DNA from 2 places in the Asaia sp. Ae19-3 genome. Region 2 is predicted to be linked to the other one. Evidence: riboswitches for the same ligand, from Rfam matches in the RefSeq annotation. Region 2 holds a riboswitch; the other holds the start of a gene.

Region 1 (8,612 bases), 2.1 Mb from region 2:
ACTCGTCGCCCGGCAGACGCAGGCCGCCCTTGAGCAGATGACGGGCGGCACCCAGACCAGGCTCGTATTTCAGCACCTCGTCCATGCCCAGAAGCTCATGCGTCACGCCGCTTTCGGCCAGCAGACGCATGTCTTCATGAGCGTGCTCAACCTGCTTGTCGGTGCGGAAGAGCTGGATCAGCCCCTTCTGGCCGTCATCATAGGTGATGCCGGTCGAGCGGCGCAGTTCGGCCTGACAGTCGCGGCTGTATTCCGCAATACGCAGCATACGGCTCTTGTTGATGTCATAGGCATGATGCGTGCAGTTGGTCAGAAGCTGCGTCATGAAGCGCAGCATGGGCGCGTTGACAGCAGCCGCGCGCACCACGAGCGGCGCATGTTTCTGGAACATCCAGCGCGCTGCCTTGAGCGGCAGGCCCGGCATTGCCCAGGGGGTGGAATAACCCGGCGAGACCTGACCCGCATTGGCAAAGGAAGTTTCGAGGCCGACACCGGGCTGGCGATCGATGACCTCAACCTCATGGCCCTGTTCGGCGAGATACCAGGCAGTAGTGACGCCGATCACACCGGCGCCCATGACGATGATCTTCATTGTGAACTCTCAATGTATTCACGATGGAAGCGCTTCCCGAGACTGGTCAGCAGCTCATATCCGATCGTATCCAGCGCTGAGGCCAGTTCGTCCAGCGGACGGTGGGGGCCGATCAGCTCGAAACCCGTGCCGGGGGGCAGATCCATATCTCCCAGCGCGGTGACGTCCAGCGCCATGCAATCCATCGAGATCCGCCCTACGACAGGGAGCGAAATCTCGGGTCTTGCAGGCAGGATCGCGCTGGTGAGGCCACCGGCGCGGCGATGAAAACCGTCGGCATAGCCGACGGAAAGCGTGGCAATGCGGGTCTTCTGTGTGGCCACAAAGCGGGCACTGTACCCGACTGCAGTCTCCGGGGCGATCCACCGATCCTGAACCAGCCCACCCAGCATGGTAACGACCGGATGCATCGGGTTGGGAAGGGCAGGGGTCGGATTGCCGCCGTACAGCGCGTAGCCAGGGCGAACCAGAGAGAAGTGAAATTCTTCGCCCAGAAAGATACCGCTCGATGCCGCAAGACTGGCTGGCAGGGCAGGGAGCTTGCGCCTCAGCGTTTCGAATGCCCGGCGCTGCCCCTCATTGCGTGACGAGGTGGCATCATCCGCGCAGGCGAGATGGCTCATGACGAAGGCGATATCAAGCGCATCGGGCAGACCCTCTGCACAGAGCGTGTCGAGATCCCCTTCCGAAAGACCGAAACGCGACATGCCGCTATCAAGCTGAAGCAGACAGGCTGCCTTGCGCCCTGTTTCCCGGCAGAGCGCCGCCCAGCGCCGCGCCTGGTCAAGGCTGTTCAGGACAGGTGTCAGGCCCGAGGTAAGAAGAAGCGCTTCGCTGCCCGGGGGCGGACCGTTCAGAATGCAGATGGCCGCATCTGCGGGAAGGAGCGGACGCAGGCCCAGCCCCTCGTCAACCGTTGCAACAAAGAAGCGACGGCAGCCCGCACGGTACAGGGCCGGGGCGACACGCGCCACGCCCAGCCCATAAGCATCGGCCTTGACGGCAGCGCCCACGGCAATTTCTGTGCCCACCTTCTGTTGCAGCAGGGCGTAGTTCTGCTTGAGGGCATCAAGGTCGATTCGCAACCACCCTCCGGCGCGATGTTTCGCGCCTGCTTCCACCTCGCTCTGCTGTACTGTCATAAGGGTTCGCGTCTTTCGATCATTTCGGAATCATTCTAAACCGCGCCCTGCCGTCGCTCAAGAGCCTGCGGGCACACCCTTGCTGGTGGAATATTCGAAATGCAGCGCCTGGTCAGGATGAACGATGGGGTGGATGGCATGAGCGGCCATTGCGCCCTCGCTGAAGCCCTGCAAAATCAGCTTGAGCTTGCCGGGATAGGTCGCCACATCGCCAATGGCAAAAACGCCGGGCAGGCTGGTTTCCATGGTCGAAGGCGTCACCGGCAGGGTGCTGCGGATCGTGTCGATATTCCAGGTGGCAATCGGGCCGAGGTCGGTCGAAAGCCCGTAGAAAGGCAGCAGCGTATCCGCCTCGATACGGCGCACCTGCCCATCGAGATCAATCACGTCGACAGCTGACAGGGCGCCATTGTCACCCTGAAGCGCATGAAGCTGATACGGCACCACCTTCTCGATGCGGCCTTCTGCCACCCGGGCCTCGATCTGAGCCAGTGTTTCCGGCGCTCCGCGGAAGCGATCGCGGCGATGTAGCAGATAGATCTTTTCAGCGATGTCCGAGAGCGACAGCGCCCAGTCGAGGGCGGAGTCGCCACCACCAGCCACGACAATGCGTTTGCCGGCAAAATCGGCGCGCTTGCGGACGTAATACTGAACGGCTCCGCTGGCCTCGTAGGCGTCAAGCCCCTCCAGCGGCGGGCGATTCGGCCCGAAAGCACCGGCACCGGCTGCAATGATGACAGCCCGTGCCGTCACGATCTGGCCCTTGTCCGTCTCGAGCGTGAATGCGCCACGGGCGCCAGAGAGCTTCTCGACACGCTGGCCAAGCAGACGCGGCACATCGAACGGGGCGATCTGGGCATCAAGTGCCGCAATCAGTGCGCCGCCTTCGATCGAGGGATGGCCCGGAATGTCATAGATCGGCTTCTCAGGATAAAGCGCCGCACATTGGCCACCGATCTCTCCCAGAGCGTCGATCAGAACGCAGGAGAGTTTGAGCATCCCGCATTCGAAAGCCGCAAAAAGGGCGGTCGGCCCTGCACCGATAATGGCGACATCGATGTCGAGAGGAGTCTGGCCCATAAGCGCGTTCAATCCTGTCTGTTATGTCCTGTGTTCCTCATAGCAGCTAACAGAAACCGCGAGGCTCGCCCAGAGCCGGAGGATGGCTTGCGTTAGCGCCTGTCGGACAGAAGCACATTGCGTGACACTCATGGCTTTGATACGAAAGCCGCCAGCATCAAGAGCCGACAGGTCCTGTCGGCGCCAACCTGCTCCCGGGCAAGGTGGTATCTCCGGTTTCCGCCGGAGAGATGTGGCCGCTCCGGCAATCTCGGGACACGCCACACCCCCCTTTCGCACGGAGCCCCTGTACGTCCAGAAAGGACTGATCATCGTGGCCCAGCAATTTGCCAGTGACAATTATGCCGGTATCTGCCCCGAAGTCTGGGATGTGATGCAGCAGGCCAATGCGGGTTCAGTGCCGGCTTATGGCGATGATGAATGGACAAACCGCGCCTCTGACAGTTTCCGCGCGCTGTTCGGCACCCAATGCGAAGTGTTCTTTGCCTTTAACGGCACGGCAGCCAATTCACTGGCGCTGGCATCGCTCTGCCAGTCCTATAACAGTGTTATCTGTTCATCTTTCGCCCATGTCGAAACTGATGAGTGTGGTGCTCCCGAATTTTTCTCCAATGGCTCCAAGCTGCTGGTGGCTCGCACGGACCACGCCAAGCTGTTTCCGGCAGACATTCGCGCTCTGGCGACGTGTCGAAGCGATATCCACTATCCCAAGCCCAAGGTCGTGACGATCACCCAGCCGACCGAGACGGGTGAGGTCTATTCTCTGGCGGAAATACGCGCCATTGCCGATACCTGTCGCGAACTGGGGCTGCGTCTGCATATGGATGGCGCCCGCTTTGCCAATGCCTGCGCCGCTCTGGGCTGCACGCCCGCTGAAATGACCTGGCAGGCAGGGGTGGATGTGCTGTGTTTTGGCGGCACGAAAAATGGAATGGCCGTTGGCGAGGCGATCCTGTTTTTCGACCCGGCCCTGGCCGAAGGCTTCGATTATCGCTGCAAGCAAGCCGGGCAGCTGGCGTCGAAAATGCGCTTCATCTCCGCACCCTGGGTCGGTCTGCTGGAGAGTGGCGCCTGGCTGCGTAACGGCCAGCACGGCAATGACAGCGCCCGGGCTTTGGCGGAGCGGATCACGGCAGTTCCCGGTCTTTCCCTGATGTTTCCGGCGCAGGCCAATGCCGTGTTTCTCAAGGCACCGGAAACCGTGCTCGAAGGGCTGCGCAAGCGGGGATGGCGTTTCTATACGTTCATCGGCGGGGGGGCGCGCTTCATGTTTGCCTGGGATGCCGCACCCGAACGCGTGGCACAACTCGCCGCCGATATCGAGGCGCTCGCGGCGTGAGCCCTGCCACTCTTGCCAGTATTCATGCGCTCTCGGCATCGACATTGTCCGATCTCGACATGGCGGGCACGGCTGTGTTTGCGATATCGGGCGCGCTTGTTGCTGCAAGGGCAAGGCAGAACATGGTCACCTTTGCGTTCTTCGCGGCCATGACCGGCGTTGGAGGCGGCACGCTGCGCGATCTGCTGATCGGCGCGCCGGTATTCTGGATGCATGCCACGGCGCCGATTGCCGTCTGTCTGGGCATCGCCCTGCTGGTCTGGTTTACGCCTCATCGTGTCTGGCATGAGCGTGCCATCGACTGGTTCGACGGGCTGGGGCTTGCCTCTTATGCTGTCTATGGTGCCGCCAAGGCCACAGCCTATGGCATTCCTTGGTTGCCAGCGGCCATCATGGGGGTGGTCACGGCCTGCATGGGCGGCATTATCCGTGACGTGCTGGCAGGTCTGCCCTCCATCGTGATCCGGCCCGAGCTTTATGTCACCGCTGCAGCCCTCGCCGCAGGGTTATATGTCGGCCTGGATGCTGTCGGTCTTCCTCCAATCGCGGCAGGGGCGATTGCCGTGGTGCTGGGTTTCTGCCTGCGCGGCTATGCCATCCTCGGCAAGGTCGACCTGCCCGCCTATCGCCGGTAAGAGCTTTACCTTCGGGCCTTTTTGAGGCCCTTCAGGTCAGATCTGCCAGAAGCGTCAGACATATCGGGCTCGCTCGCTTGTCAGCCCCCTACCCATCCAGATAGCCGGGCTTTACACTGTCAGTATGAGCCAAATCGACCTGCCCGATCAGCCCGCCACCGAAGCTTTCGCCGCCCGTCTGGCGGGTCTTGCGCAGCCGGGAGATGTGATCGCGCTGCATGGCGAGATGGGCATGGGCAAGAGTGTGTTTGCCCGGGCCTTTCTGAGAGCGCTGGCGCAGGATCCTGCACTTGAGGTGCCCAGCCCCACCTTTTCGCTGGTCCAGACCTATGACACCGCCAAAGGGGCTGTGGCGCATTTCGATCTCTGGCGTCTTGATGGGCCGGACGCTCTTTTCGAGCTCGGCTGGGACGAGTTGCAGGAGGGCATCATGCTGGTCGAATGGCCCGAACGCGCAGAAGACGAACTGCCCGATCATGCGCTGCATCTCACCCTGACCGAAGGGGAAGCCGAAGAGGCGCGCAGGATGACCATCAAGGGCTGGAGCGGCAGGCTGTGATTCTCGCAACCATCCCCGCAGACCGTTCCTTTCTTGATGACGTGGCAAGACGCTGGCTTGAGGGGGGTGCTGCTCAGGACGATGCCAACGCGCTGATTCTTGTGCCGGGGCGTCGTGCGGCACGCAACCTCACCGAGGCGTTCCTGCGTTGTCTCGATGGCAAGGCGGCATTATTGCCGCGCATCCTGCCAGTGGGCGATGTGAGCGAAGACGATCTGGCGCTTTCGGGTGTCGAGGCGTTTTCCTTTCCTGCCGCGGTTGATCCGCTGCGTCGTCTGTCGGTTCTGGCGGCGCTGGTTCTGCGGGCGAAGGGCGTATTCAGCGCGGAACTGACGCTCGAACAGGCCTGGCCTCTGGCCTCGGCTCTGGCGGAGTTGATGGACGATGCCGAGCGTGTGGGGGTCGATCTGCGCGAGCGCCTGCCCGATGCCGCCGAGCCGCGTTTTGCCGATCACTGGCACAAGACGCTGCAGTTCCTGCATATCGTCACCGAAGCCTGGCCCGCCTGGCTGAGCGAAACCGGTCTGATGAACCCGGTGGCGCGTCAGGTCGCCGTGCTCAGGGCGCAGGCCGAACGCTGGACGCAGGCACCCCCGCAGGGAAGGCTCTGGGCTGTGGGTTTCACCGATGGCATGTTTGCTGTCTGCGCCATTCTTCGCGCCGTGCTCGATGCGCCTCAGGGTTGCGTGATCCTGCCCGGTGTCGATCTCGATCTGCCCGATACGCTGTGGGCAACCCTGCCGGAAAGCCATCCGCAATCGGGCTTTCGACGTCTTCTCGATGATCTGGGTGTTTCCCGTGAAACCATCACACTCTGGGATGACGGGGTGCTACCGCAAGGGATGGTTTTTCGCGAAGCCATGCAGGACCGCATAAAGCTGGCAAGCCTGATGATGCGCCCCATGGAGGGACTTTCTGCCTGGGGAGAAAGCACAGTGCCTCTGCCTCTGACCGGAATCACCCGTCTAGATGCGGCCGATCAGCAGCAGGAAGCCGCCAGCATCGCCATGATTCTGCGAGAGGCAGTTGAAAGCTCCGGCAGAACGGCATCGCTTGTCACCCCGGACCGCGCTCTGGCCAGACGAGTCGCGACCGAATTGCTGCGCTACGGCATCGTGGCGGATGACAGCGCAGGCGAGAGCCTCGCGCTCAGCCCGGCTGCGATCCTTCTCCGTCTTCTGGCTGAGGCCGCTGCCGAAAATCTGGCGCCGGTGGCGCTTCTATCCCTGCTCAAGCATCCGCTCGTGGCGCTTGGCAGCACACCCGGCAATTGCCGTGCAACGGCGCGCCGTCTCGAGCGTCTGGTTTTACGTGGGCCTGCACCACCACCGGGCATGAAAGGCCTTCGTCAGGCGCTCGATCGTCAGGACCAGAGCGAGGCCGAGAGTGCCGATCGCCCCGATCAGGCCGAGCCGCTCGATCTGTTTCTGGATCGTCTCGACGCGGCTGTCTCGCCCTTGCTGAATTGCGGTGCCCTGCCTCTGCCGGAGCTGCTGACACGCCTTATCAGGGCGGCGGAAGCTCTGGCCAGCACGCAGGAGCAACCGGGTGAAGAGCGTCTCTGGATGGGCGCAGAGGGCCATGCCCTGTCACGTCATCTGGTCGGTCTGATGACGCATGGCGCAGTTCTGCCGCCCCAGAGTCTGGTGGGGCTGCCTGCATTCCTGCTGGCGTCGATGGCCGGGAAAATGGTGTTCGGTCAGCGCGTTCTGCAGGGGCGCGATGGCGAGGCGCTGCATCCCCGCGTGTCCATTCTGGGTGTGCTTGAAGCGCGTCTGCAATTCGCCAATCTGGTCATTCTGGGTGGGTTGAACGAGGGAATCTGGCCCCCCGCGACCGATCCCGGGCCCTGGCTGAGCCGCCCCATGCGCACACGCGCCGGTCTGCCCTCGCCGGAGCGGCTGATCGGCACCGCAGCGCATGATTTCACCACGGCCTTTCTCTCGGGTGAGGAAATCGTGCTGTCGAGTGCGGCCAGACGCGATGGCGCCCCTGCTGTTCCGGCGCGCTGGCTGGTGCGTCTTGAGGCGCTGCTCGAAGGGCGAGGGCAGAAGTTGCCCGCCCATCCCGCCCTGATCTGGCAGGCCACCATGGATCAGCCTGCAGGAGCAGCGCGCCCCGTGCTGCCGCCCGAGCCTCGCCCGCCCGTCGCCCTGCGTCCGCGCCGGCTTTCCGTGACCGAAATCGATTCCTGGCTGCGCGATCCTTATGCGATCTATGCGCGTCATGTGCTGAAGCTGAAGGCGCTGCCCGCGCTGGAGGAAGCTGCTGATCGCTCCGATATCGGTGTGGTGGTGCATGACGGGATCGATCGTTGGCTGGAACAGGGACAAAAGGGCGGCAGGGCCTTGCATGAATGTCTGCTTGCGGTGCTCGAAGCCCGTGAGTTGCGCCCGGCCCTGGCTGCCTGGTGGCGCCCGCGTGTGTTGCGCATTGCCGACTGGGTGTGTGAGCGCGAGGCACTGCGTGAGAAACCTTCCATGCTGAAAACCGAGCAGAAGGGCACACTCACCCTGACGCCGCCTTACGCCCCGTTCCGCCTGACGGCCCGCGCCGACCGGATAGAGATCGGGCAGGACGGTCGTGCCACGATCATCGATTACAAGACGGGCTCTCTGCCCAAGGTGAGCGATGTCGAAGCCGGTTGGAGTTCGCAGCTCGTGCTTGAAGCGGCCATGCTGCGTCTGGGTGGTTTTGCCGGTCTGCCAGCGGCGGAGACCGCCTCACTGCTTTACTGGCGTCTGACGGGCGACCGTCATCGCGGTCAGGAGCTCAGCGTGCCGCGCAAGCCCGAAGATCTGGAGCCCCTTGTCGATTCCGCGCTCGACAGGCTGCGTCGACGTGTCGAGGTTTTTGACGATCCGAAGACGGCCTATCGTTCTCACCCTCACCCCGATTATGTGCCGCGCTACAGCGATTACGCCCATCTGGCCCGTGTGTCGGAATGGAGCGCCGCGCGTGAGGAGGGCGGAGAATGAGCGATCTGGCAAAGCTGAATTCGCAGGTCATTGCCACAGCCAATGACATCCAGAGACAGGCTTCCGATCCGCTGGCGTCGGTTTTCGTCTCGGCTTCGGCGGGGAGTGGCAAGACCAAGCTGCTGATCGACCGGCTGCTGCGCCTGATGCTGCCGGTGCTGATGCCCGACCCCGAGACGGGGGCGCCGGTATTGCTGCCGGGGAGTGACCCGGCACGTATCCAGTGTCTGACCTTTACCCGTGCGGCGGCGGCGGAAATGGCCAATCGCCTGCAATCCCGTCTGGGA
Region 2 (8,612 bases):
GAGCGGGGTACGCGCTTCATCGATCAGGATCGAATCCACCTCGTCGACGATCGCATGATAGAATGGACGCTGGACCATTTCTTCCAGCGTGTATTTCATGTTGTCGCGCAGATAGTCGAAGCCGAATTCGTTATTCGTGCCGTAGGTGATGTCAGAACCGTAAGCCGCACGACGCTCGTCGTCCGACAGATTGGGAATGATCACACCGGTGGTCAGGCCGAGGAAGGTATAGAGCTTGCTCATTTCCTCGGCGTCGCGCTTGGCCAGATAGTCATTGACCGTCACGACATGCACGCCCTTGCCTGCGAGCGCACTGAGATAGACCGCCAGTGTCGCCACCAGCGTCTTGCCCTCACCTGTGCGCATTTCGGCAATACGACCCGAATGCAGCACCATGCCGCCCACGAGCTGCACATCGAAATGACGCATGCCCAGCACACGACGCGAGGCCTCACGGCAGACGGCAAATGCTTCGGGCATGATCTTGTCGAGGCTTTCACCCCCGGCAATACGACTCTTGAATTCCTGGGTCTTCGCGCGCAGCGCCTCATCGTCGAGCGCCTTGACGGCAGGCTCGAGCGCGTTGATTTCAGGCAGGCGCTTCTGATAGCCCTTCAGTGAGCGATCATTGGCGGTGCCGAACACGGCGCGGGCGATACGAGCGAACATGACTGTCCTTCTGGCGACCTGGTCCGAAACAGACGGACCGCGAACTGAGAGGCGGATTATCCCGACCCGCCCCTTTCGGGTTGTTCCGAAGCCGAAAGCGTCGAAACCCGGAATACGGCGAAAGCGCGGCGCACCCGCCGAAGCAGGATCAGGATCGTCCACGCGGGAAATGAGATAAGGCGCGCACTTGCCCCGGTCAACCGAGCCCCCTGCGTTCAGGCCGTCTGAACAGGCTGCAATGCACGATTTCTTCATGAAGAGTGCCATCAAAACACGCCAAGTTCCGGCAAGCGGCCTTGCCGCGAGGTAAAGCCTGCGCCATGCTGGCAGAAGTTCCACGAGTTTTTCGAGGTTGTTTCTCCATGCGGCTTATCCGCCCGGCTCTTTTCTGCGCTGCTCTCCTCTCCGGCACGACTCTGGTAGCGCCGTCCTTCGCTGCCCCGGCTCCCGCCGCTCCGGCGAATGCGGCCCCGGCCGCTGCTCCGGCGGCTCCTGCCGACGCCAACCCGCTGATCGCCTCGGTCAACGGCCAGAAGATCTATCTGGATGACGTCAAGAAGGCCGCAGCCGGCCTGCCCCCGCAGGCGCGTCAGCTGCCGCCCAACACGCTGGTCAACATCCTGCTGAACCAGATCGTCAGCCAGAAGGCCATCCAGATCGACGCCCTGAAAGAAGGCCTCGACAAGAAGCCTGACGTGAAGGCCCAGATGCAGGAAGCCGCCGATAACGCGCTGCAGAATGCCTATCTGCAGGAGAAGGTCGGACCGCTGGTCACCGAAGACGCCATCAAGCAGGCTTATCAGGCGAATTACGCCTCCAAGAAGGGCGAGCAGGAAATCCATGCACGCCACATCCTGGTTGCTGATGAGGCCACGGCCAAGGACGTGATCAAGCAGCTGAACCACGGCGCGAAGTTCGAAGATCTCGCCAAGAAGCTCTCGACCGACAAGGGGTCGGGCGCAAGCGGTGGCGATCTCGGCTGGTTCAAGAAGGACGATATGCTGCCGGAATTCTCCAAGGCAGCCTTCGCCATGAAGCCGAACACGATCAGCCAGACCCCGGTCAAGACCCAGTATGGCTGGCATGTCATTCAGGTTCTGGCCTCGCGTGAAGCCCCCGTGCCGCCGCTGGAGCAGGTTCATGACGAGATCCGCCAGCAGCTGATCCGCGACAATGTGCGCGATATCGTCAAGGCCGCTCAGGACAAGGTCAAGATCGTGCGTTACGACGCACAGGGCAAGCCGCTTCCCGACGCGCCTGCAGCCGCTCCTGCTGCCCCCAAGAAGTAAGCGCTAACGCTCACTTTTCACTCAGAAATCCGGTCTTTTCGCCTCATTCAGGGGCGAGGGGCTGGACCTGAGCCCCAAGCCGTGCATCCTCCTTCCGACCTTCCAAGCTCGGAGACAGATCATGGCCAAAGCCCTTCCCCTCTCCCCCCTCGCCCAGCCTTTGCCGCGCCTTGAGCCGGTAGCAGGCGTGCGGCTTGGCGCTGTCGCCGCTCAGATCCGTTACAAGGATCGCCCCGATCTCATGATGATGGAGTTCGAGCCCGGCACGACAGCAGCAGGCGTTTTCACCCGCAGCAAATGTCCCGGCGCCCCCATCGACTGGAGCCGCGCTGCCCTGGCCCAGGGCACGGCACGGGCGCTGGTTGTCAATTCGGGCAATGCCAATGTCTTCACCGGGCGTGCCGGTGTTCTGGCCACCCAGATCTCTGCCGCTGCTGCTGCACGCGCCGTTCATTGCGCCGCCACTGAAGTCTTCCTCGCCTCGACGGGCGTGATCGGCGAGCCGCTGGACGCCGAACGCATCAGTGATGCGATGCCGGGTCTGTACGAGACGCTCACACCGAGCGGCTGGGAAGATGCGGCACGCGCCATTATGACCACCGATACCTTCCCCAAGGCGGCCACACGCAAGGTCACCATTGCGGGCAAAGATGTCACGATTCAGGGTATCGCCAAGGGGAGCGGCATGATCGCGCCCGACATGGCGACCATGCTCGGCTTTGTAGTGACAGACGCTGCCATTTCCCATGACGTGCTGCAGGCCATGCTGCATGTCGGCACGGATCACAGCTTCAACGCCATTACGGTCGATTCTGACACCTCCACCTCCGACATGGTGCTGGTTTTTGCCACTGGCAAAGCCGGACACCCCCCGATCACCTCTCTGGCTGATCCGGAACTGGCTGCTTTCCGTGAGGCTTTCGAATCCCTGCTTCTCGAACTGGCCCTGATGGTCGTGCGCGATGGCGAAGGCGCTTCGAAGCTCTTCACCGTGCGTGTGAACGGTGCGGTTTCCGACGAGTCCGCCAAGAAGATCGCGCTTGCCATCGGCAACTCGCCGCTGGTCAAGACCGCCATCGCTGGTGAAGACGCCAATTGGGGACGTGTCGTAATGGCAGTCGGCAAGAGCGGCGAACCCGCCAATCGCGACACCCTCTCGGTCGCCATCGGAGGCACCTGGATTGCCCGTCAGGGCACTGTCGTCGAAGGCTATGACGAAGCACCGGTCGTCGCCCATATGAAGGGGCAGGAAATCGAGATCCAGATCGACCTTGGGCTGGCCAATGGTCATGCCCAGATCTGGAGCTGCGACCTGACCCATGGCTATATCGACATCAACGGCTCCTACCGGAGCTGAAATTTCCGGCGACCGGCTTTTCAGGTCGGTCGCCCAGCGACGACAAGAGCGGCATTAGATTGCCCTCATAGTCGGGCCTTCTCTTTGTTGAGAACCGCTTGCATCTGATTGCGTTCAGATTTAGTACCCTGTCTGTCCATTTTTGATCGTCCGAGGGCTTTCAGCGACTGGACGGACGGATCGATTGCACCCACATTATGGGTCGATAGCTCCGAGAGCTACTCCAAAACGCAATCAGATCAGCGTCGTATACGCGCCCGAACGACGCTGAGGAGGAACAGGCATGGCAAATGCATTTCGCGTGGTCATCATTGGTGGTGGCGTTGCCGGGATGGAAACGGCAATGACCCTCGGTCGTGGGCGTCATCGCCTGATCGAGACCACGCTGATCGACAAGGGTGCCGTGCATTACTGGAAACCCATGCTGCATGAGTTTGCCGCGGGCACCGGCCAAGAATCGCGTGACTGTACGACCTTCGTCGAGGCGAGTCGCCGCTTCGGCTTTCGCTTTGTGCAGAGCTCGCTGAGCAGCGTTGATCGCGAAAAGCACGAGATCCGTCTCGCGAATGACGAGACCGTTCCCTACGACATGCTGATCGTGTCTCTTGGCTCCCGCTCGAATGATTTCGGCATCGAAGGGGTCATGGCCAATTGCACCTTCATCGATTCCCTGCCCGATGCCAGCCTGTTCCATGAAAAATTCCGTGCCGCCTTCCGCGAGGCAGCTGCGGCCAACCGCAAGCTCGATGTCGGCATTGTCGGCGGCGGCGCAACAGGCACACAATTGGCCGCTGAGCTCTGCAGCGCCATCGACCTCGCCCCCGGCTATGGCAAGGAAGCCAGAAAGAACATTCTCAGCCTTTCCCTGATCGAGACAGGCAAGCGCATTCTTCCCGCTTTCCCCGAGCGCGTTTCCAACGATGCCCGCAAGCAGCTTGAGGCGCTTGGTGTCAGCGTTCTGACCGAGGCGATGGTGACCTCGGTGGATGAGGAAGGCTTCCAACTCAAGGATGGCCGTGTCGTTCCCGCCGAGCTGCGCGTCTGGGCGGCAGGTGTGCGAGCAAGTGCCGCAACGGAATTGTTCGAAGGGCTTGATATCGCCCGTGGTGGACAGATCGTCGTCAACCATCACATGCAATCGACCCGCGATACGTCGATTTTCGCTCTCGGCGACTGCGCGCGCATCAATGACGCGCCGCTTCCTGCCACGGCACAGGTCGCCAGACAGCAGGGCATCTATCTGGGGCGCGCCATTCCTGTCATCGCGCAGGGACGTGAGCCCTCGACATTTGTTTACCGCGATCGTGGTGCCGTGGTCTCGCTAGGTGACTATAATGGTTGGGGTATGGTCGGCTCCTCGACGAGTTTCGGAGGTGGCCTTCTGCGTGGGCTTGCACCGCGATGGCTGCATGATCTAATTTTCCGTCAGCATCAGATCGGCGTCATGGGTCTTGCGCGCGGAACGGCAGCTTTCCTGAAGGCACATCTGTTGCCGACTCGTCCGCGTCTGGACCAGTAACCTTCGATCAGCGGTAGATTGACGTCATGCCCTTGCAGCGTTCTCAAGTCCTTCCCCCAGCCGAATCGGCGCGCCTCGACACGATGGTCGCGACCCTTCAGGAGAAGGGGTTCGCTTTCGAACGCGGCAAGGAAATGCGTTCCTTCCTGGAAGCCTTCGGCTTTCAGGACTGGGAGAACTTCGCTGAAAGCTGGAACCGCCTAGGTCTCGACCGTTACATGGCCGATGGCGGGCGCTACCGTAAAAGACGCTATGCTACCTACGCGCTGACGGGCGGGCGTATCGAGCGCAAACGCCACCAACCGCATTATCAGAGCCGCGATTACAATCTCCTCAATGGCGGCATAGAACGCTGGTTTGGGCCCATTGAGGATGCGATTGCCGCGCATCCCGTCATGCTATCCATTCTGAATGCCGCCCATCTTCTGGCGCTGCGCATGACACCCGCCTCGACGCAGCCCGATAGTTGGCACGCTGAAATTCATCAGTTCCGCATAGAGGCGCAGGCGGGGAAGAATGGCCGCCCCACACCCGAGGGCATGCATCGCGACGGCGTGGACTGGGTCTTCGTGCTGATGGTCAATCGCGAGAACGTGGCTTCAGGAGTGACCTCGATCCATAATGATCATCGTGAGGAAATCGGTTCTTTCACTCTTGAGGCACCGCTCGATACGGCCCTCGTCGACGATCATCGCGTCTATCATGGCGTAACTCCTGTCGAGCCGATTGACCCCGCGCGTCCGGCCTATCGTGACGTACTGGTCGTGACACTGCGTCACGCCTAAAAGAGCCGCAAAGGCAATCTGCCCACGACTCGCCGAAAGAGCGATCCGATACTGAATATGAAAGAAATTCCGATGCGTTTTGGTCTTGCTGTGGCGAGTATCGCAGTCATGGGGCTGGCCATACCAGCGAGCCTTGCCCGAACGCATCACGCCACGACAAATACCGCCCAGGCAAAAGACGCCTCAGGGCCTCGGCCGGTCATTCTGAGCGCGCAACCCGGCACCAATCTCGATCAGGTTGCCCGCCAACTCAACAGCGCCGATCTTGCCGATGCCGCCAAGCATGATGACAATCCGGTCGTTCTCGTTGCGTCAGCCCCGCTTTCGTCTGATCGCAGCGATATGGCGCTGTTCGTGCAGCTGCAATCAGCGCGCCTCTGTGGTTCCGCAGGATGCTCGACCTCGGTCTATCTGCGCCATAAAGGCGGCTGGAAGCTTGTTCTGGATTCGGTCAGCGGGGCTATTTCGGTTTTGCCAAGCCGGCATAATGGCATGCATGATCTGCTGATCGACAAGAATGATCGCTGGACCTGGAATGGTTCAGGCTATCAGGACGGCGCTCCTGCCCCGGCTGCCCCCTCGGCCCCAAAAGACAAGACGCCGGAAGCGCCAAAGAAGAAGCTTCTGCGCGGCTGAACTATTTCGAATTTTCAGGGGAATTCTGGAGCGGGTGAAGGGAATCGAACCCTCGTATGCAGCTTGGGAAGCTGCCGTTCTACCATTGAACTACACCCGCATGGCGCTCCTTCTATCGCAGCTTGTGTCACGATGCAATCACGCGGCATCGGTTGACGAAGCAGGCTCGCTTTGCGCATAGTTCCGCCGTCGCTTCTCGAAGGAGGGCGTCCCTCGCGATTTGAAAGGCCGGATTGCGGCGAGGCTAAACAACAGCGCTAAAGAGGCCCGGGATGTTCTGCATTCCAGGTTTTCCACGGCCAGAATCGCACCACTTTCTTTTAGGTGCATTTTGGAGCGTCTTTTCCATGACAGATACATCCTACGGCCCGTCGACCAAGCTGCTTCATCAGGATGTCAGCCGCACCGAGCACGGCGAAACCAGCGAAGCGATCTTTCTGACCTCCGGCTTTGTCTATGACAGTGCCGAGCAGGCAGCCGCCACCTTCACGGGCGATGTCGCCCATTATCAATATTCGCGTTTCGGCAATCCGACGACCGATGCCCTGCAAGCCAGACTGGCCCTGCTCGAAGGGGCTGAAGCCTGCATCGTCACAGCCAGCGGTATGGGCGCCGTCTCTTCCGCCCTACTCGCCCACCTCAAGCAGGGCGATCGCGTCGTGGCCTCGCGCGCTCTTTTCGGCTCGTGCTACTGGATCGTCACCACGCTGCTGCCGAAATACGGCATCGAGACTGTATTGGTCGACGGTGATGACTGGGCTGGCTGGGAAGCGGCCCTCTCACAGCCGACAGGGGCGGTTCTGATCGAGAGCCCCTCCAACCCGATGCTTGATATTCTCGACATCGAGCGCATTGCGACACTCGCCCACAAGGCAGGCGCACTGTTGATGGTCGATAATGTCTTCGCCTCACCGGTAGGCCAAAAGCCGATCGCTCTGGGTGCTGATGTGGTGCTGTATTCCTGCACGAAACATATCGACGGTCAGGGGCGCGTGCTCGGCGGTGCTGTCCTCGGGCGCAAGCAGTGGATCGAAGAGACACTGCAGCCATTCACCCGCAACACGGGTAACGCCCTCTCACCTTTCAATGCCTGGGTATTGCTCAAGGGGATTGAAACCCTGCCATTGCGCGTCAATGCCATGGCGGCAAATGCGAGTGCGGTGGCTCATTTCCTCGAAAATGCGCCCGGTATTGCCCGCGTTTCCTACCCGGGTCTGGCCTCTCACCCGCAGCGTGCGCTCGTTGAAAAACAGATGAGCAATGGCGGCTCACTCGTTGCCTTCGAAGTTGAGGGCGGCAAGGAAGGCGCTTTCCGTTTCCTCAATGCCTTCAGGCTCATCGCCATTTCGAACAATCTCGGCGATGCACGCTCTTTGGCCACACACCCGGCCACGACGACCCACTCCAAGGTAGACGTGCAGGAACGCGCACGGCTTGGAATCACGGACGGGGCCATACGGCTTTCGGTGGGACTTGAAGACAGCAAGGATCTGATTGCCGATCTTGAGAGGGGCCTCGCCGCGCTCAAAGCCTGATTGCTTTTAGCGTCTCCATGGGCCTACAAGGCGGGCATGTCGCATAAGCCTGCCCCTCCCCGCCTTGTAGCAGACCCGGAAGCGAGTCTTGCTGAAGCTATGGATGCCGCTCCCCGCTATGAAGCGGTGACAAGAGACATCACGATTTCCGTGCGTACGTTCTGGCTCGAGGATCAGTCCCTGCCCGAAGACCATCATTACGCATGGGCATATCATATCCGCATCGAAAATAGCGGCGATGAAACCGTCCAGCTCCTGAGCCGGTCATGGGAAATAACCGACGGACGCGGTAAAACGGATCATATTCACGGCGAGGGCGTTGTCGGCGAGCAGCCCATTCTAGTGGCGAATGAAGTTTTTGAGTACACGTCGGGGGCTGCTCTGCCGACGCCTTGCGGCTTTATGCGCGGTCTTTTTCATATGATCGTTCCCGCCACATCGGAACGCTTTGAAGCCACGATCCCGGCCTTCAGTCTGGATAGCCCTCATCGTCTTGGTCTTGTGCACTAACCACGATACGGCCTCGTCCCTCAAGCTTGGCCTTGTACAGAGCCCGGTCGGCGCGCTCGAGCGCATCTGCCCAGGCCTCCTCTGCTCTCGTGCGGGCTATCCCGACGCTGCAACCGATCGATAACGGCCCTATCTTGGTTTCGAAGGGCACATCGCTCAGTCCTGACAACAGGCTCGCGATACGTGCTTGCGCATCGTCAAACTCCCCCTGCACGACAATCAGGAATTCCTCGCCGCCGTGACGGCCAATGATTTCTTCCTGCCGCTTCGCCTGAATCAGACGCGCGCCAATCCCTGCCAGAATTTCGTCTC

The links. A riboswitch is a leader RNA that binds a small molecule or an ion and turns the genes downstream of it on or off. The one in region 2 is predicted to bind S-adenosylmethionine.
Region 1: linked by a shared signal. The riboswitch ahead of AAID99_RS10825 (threonine aldolase family protein) and the one ahead of metZ (O-succinylhomoserine sulfhydrylase) in region 2 are both predicted to bind S-adenosylmethionine.

What each region holds. Positions count from the first base shown of each region.
Region 1 covers NZ_JBCHWF010000001.1:2,480,028-2,488,639, reverse strand. The annotation lists gene AAID99_RS10840 (D-amino acid dehydrogenase) at 1-592, opposite strand, end outside; gene alr (alanine racemase) at 589-1,734, opposite strand; gene AAID99_RS10830 (NAD(P)/FAD-dependent oxidoreductase) at 1,792-2,814, opposite strand; SAM-I-IV-variant riboswitch at 2,964-3,076, shown strand; gene AAID99_RS10825 (threonine aldolase family protein) at 3,128-4,153, shown strand; gene AAID99_RS10820 (trimeric intracellular cation channel family protein) at 4,150-4,788, shown strand; gene tsaE (tRNA (adenosine(37)-N6)-threonylcarbamoyltransferase complex ATPase subunit type 1 TsaE) at 4,913-5,347, shown strand; gene addB (double-strand break repair protein AddB) at 5,344-8,325, shown strand; gene addA (double-strand break repair helicase AddA) at 8,322-8,612, shown strand, end outside.
Region 2 covers NZ_JBCHWF010000001.1:407,548-416,159, reverse strand. The annotation lists gene secA (preprotein translocase subunit SecA) at 1-669, opposite strand, end outside; gene AAID99_RS01710 (peptidylprolyl isomerase) at 1,032-1,958, shown strand; gene argJ (bifunctional glutamate N-acetyltransferase/amino-acid acetyltransferase ArgJ) at 2,080-3,315, shown strand; gene AAID99_RS01700 (NAD(P)/FAD-dependent oxidoreductase) at 3,599-4,834, shown strand; gene AAID99_RS01695 (2OG-Fe dioxygenase family protein) at 4,861-5,619, shown strand; gene AAID99_RS01690 (hypothetical protein) at 5,692-6,255, shown strand; tRNA gene AAID99_RS01685 (tRNA-Gly) at 6,282-6,355, opposite strand; SAM riboswitch at 6,458-6,537, shown strand; gene metZ (O-succinylhomoserine sulfhydrylase) at 6,603-7,790, shown strand; gene apaG (Co2+/Mg2+ efflux facilitator ApaG/CorD) at 7,827-8,300, shown strand; gene AAID99_RS01670 (ligand-binding sensor domain-containing diguanylate cyclase) at 8,260-8,612, opposite strand, start outside.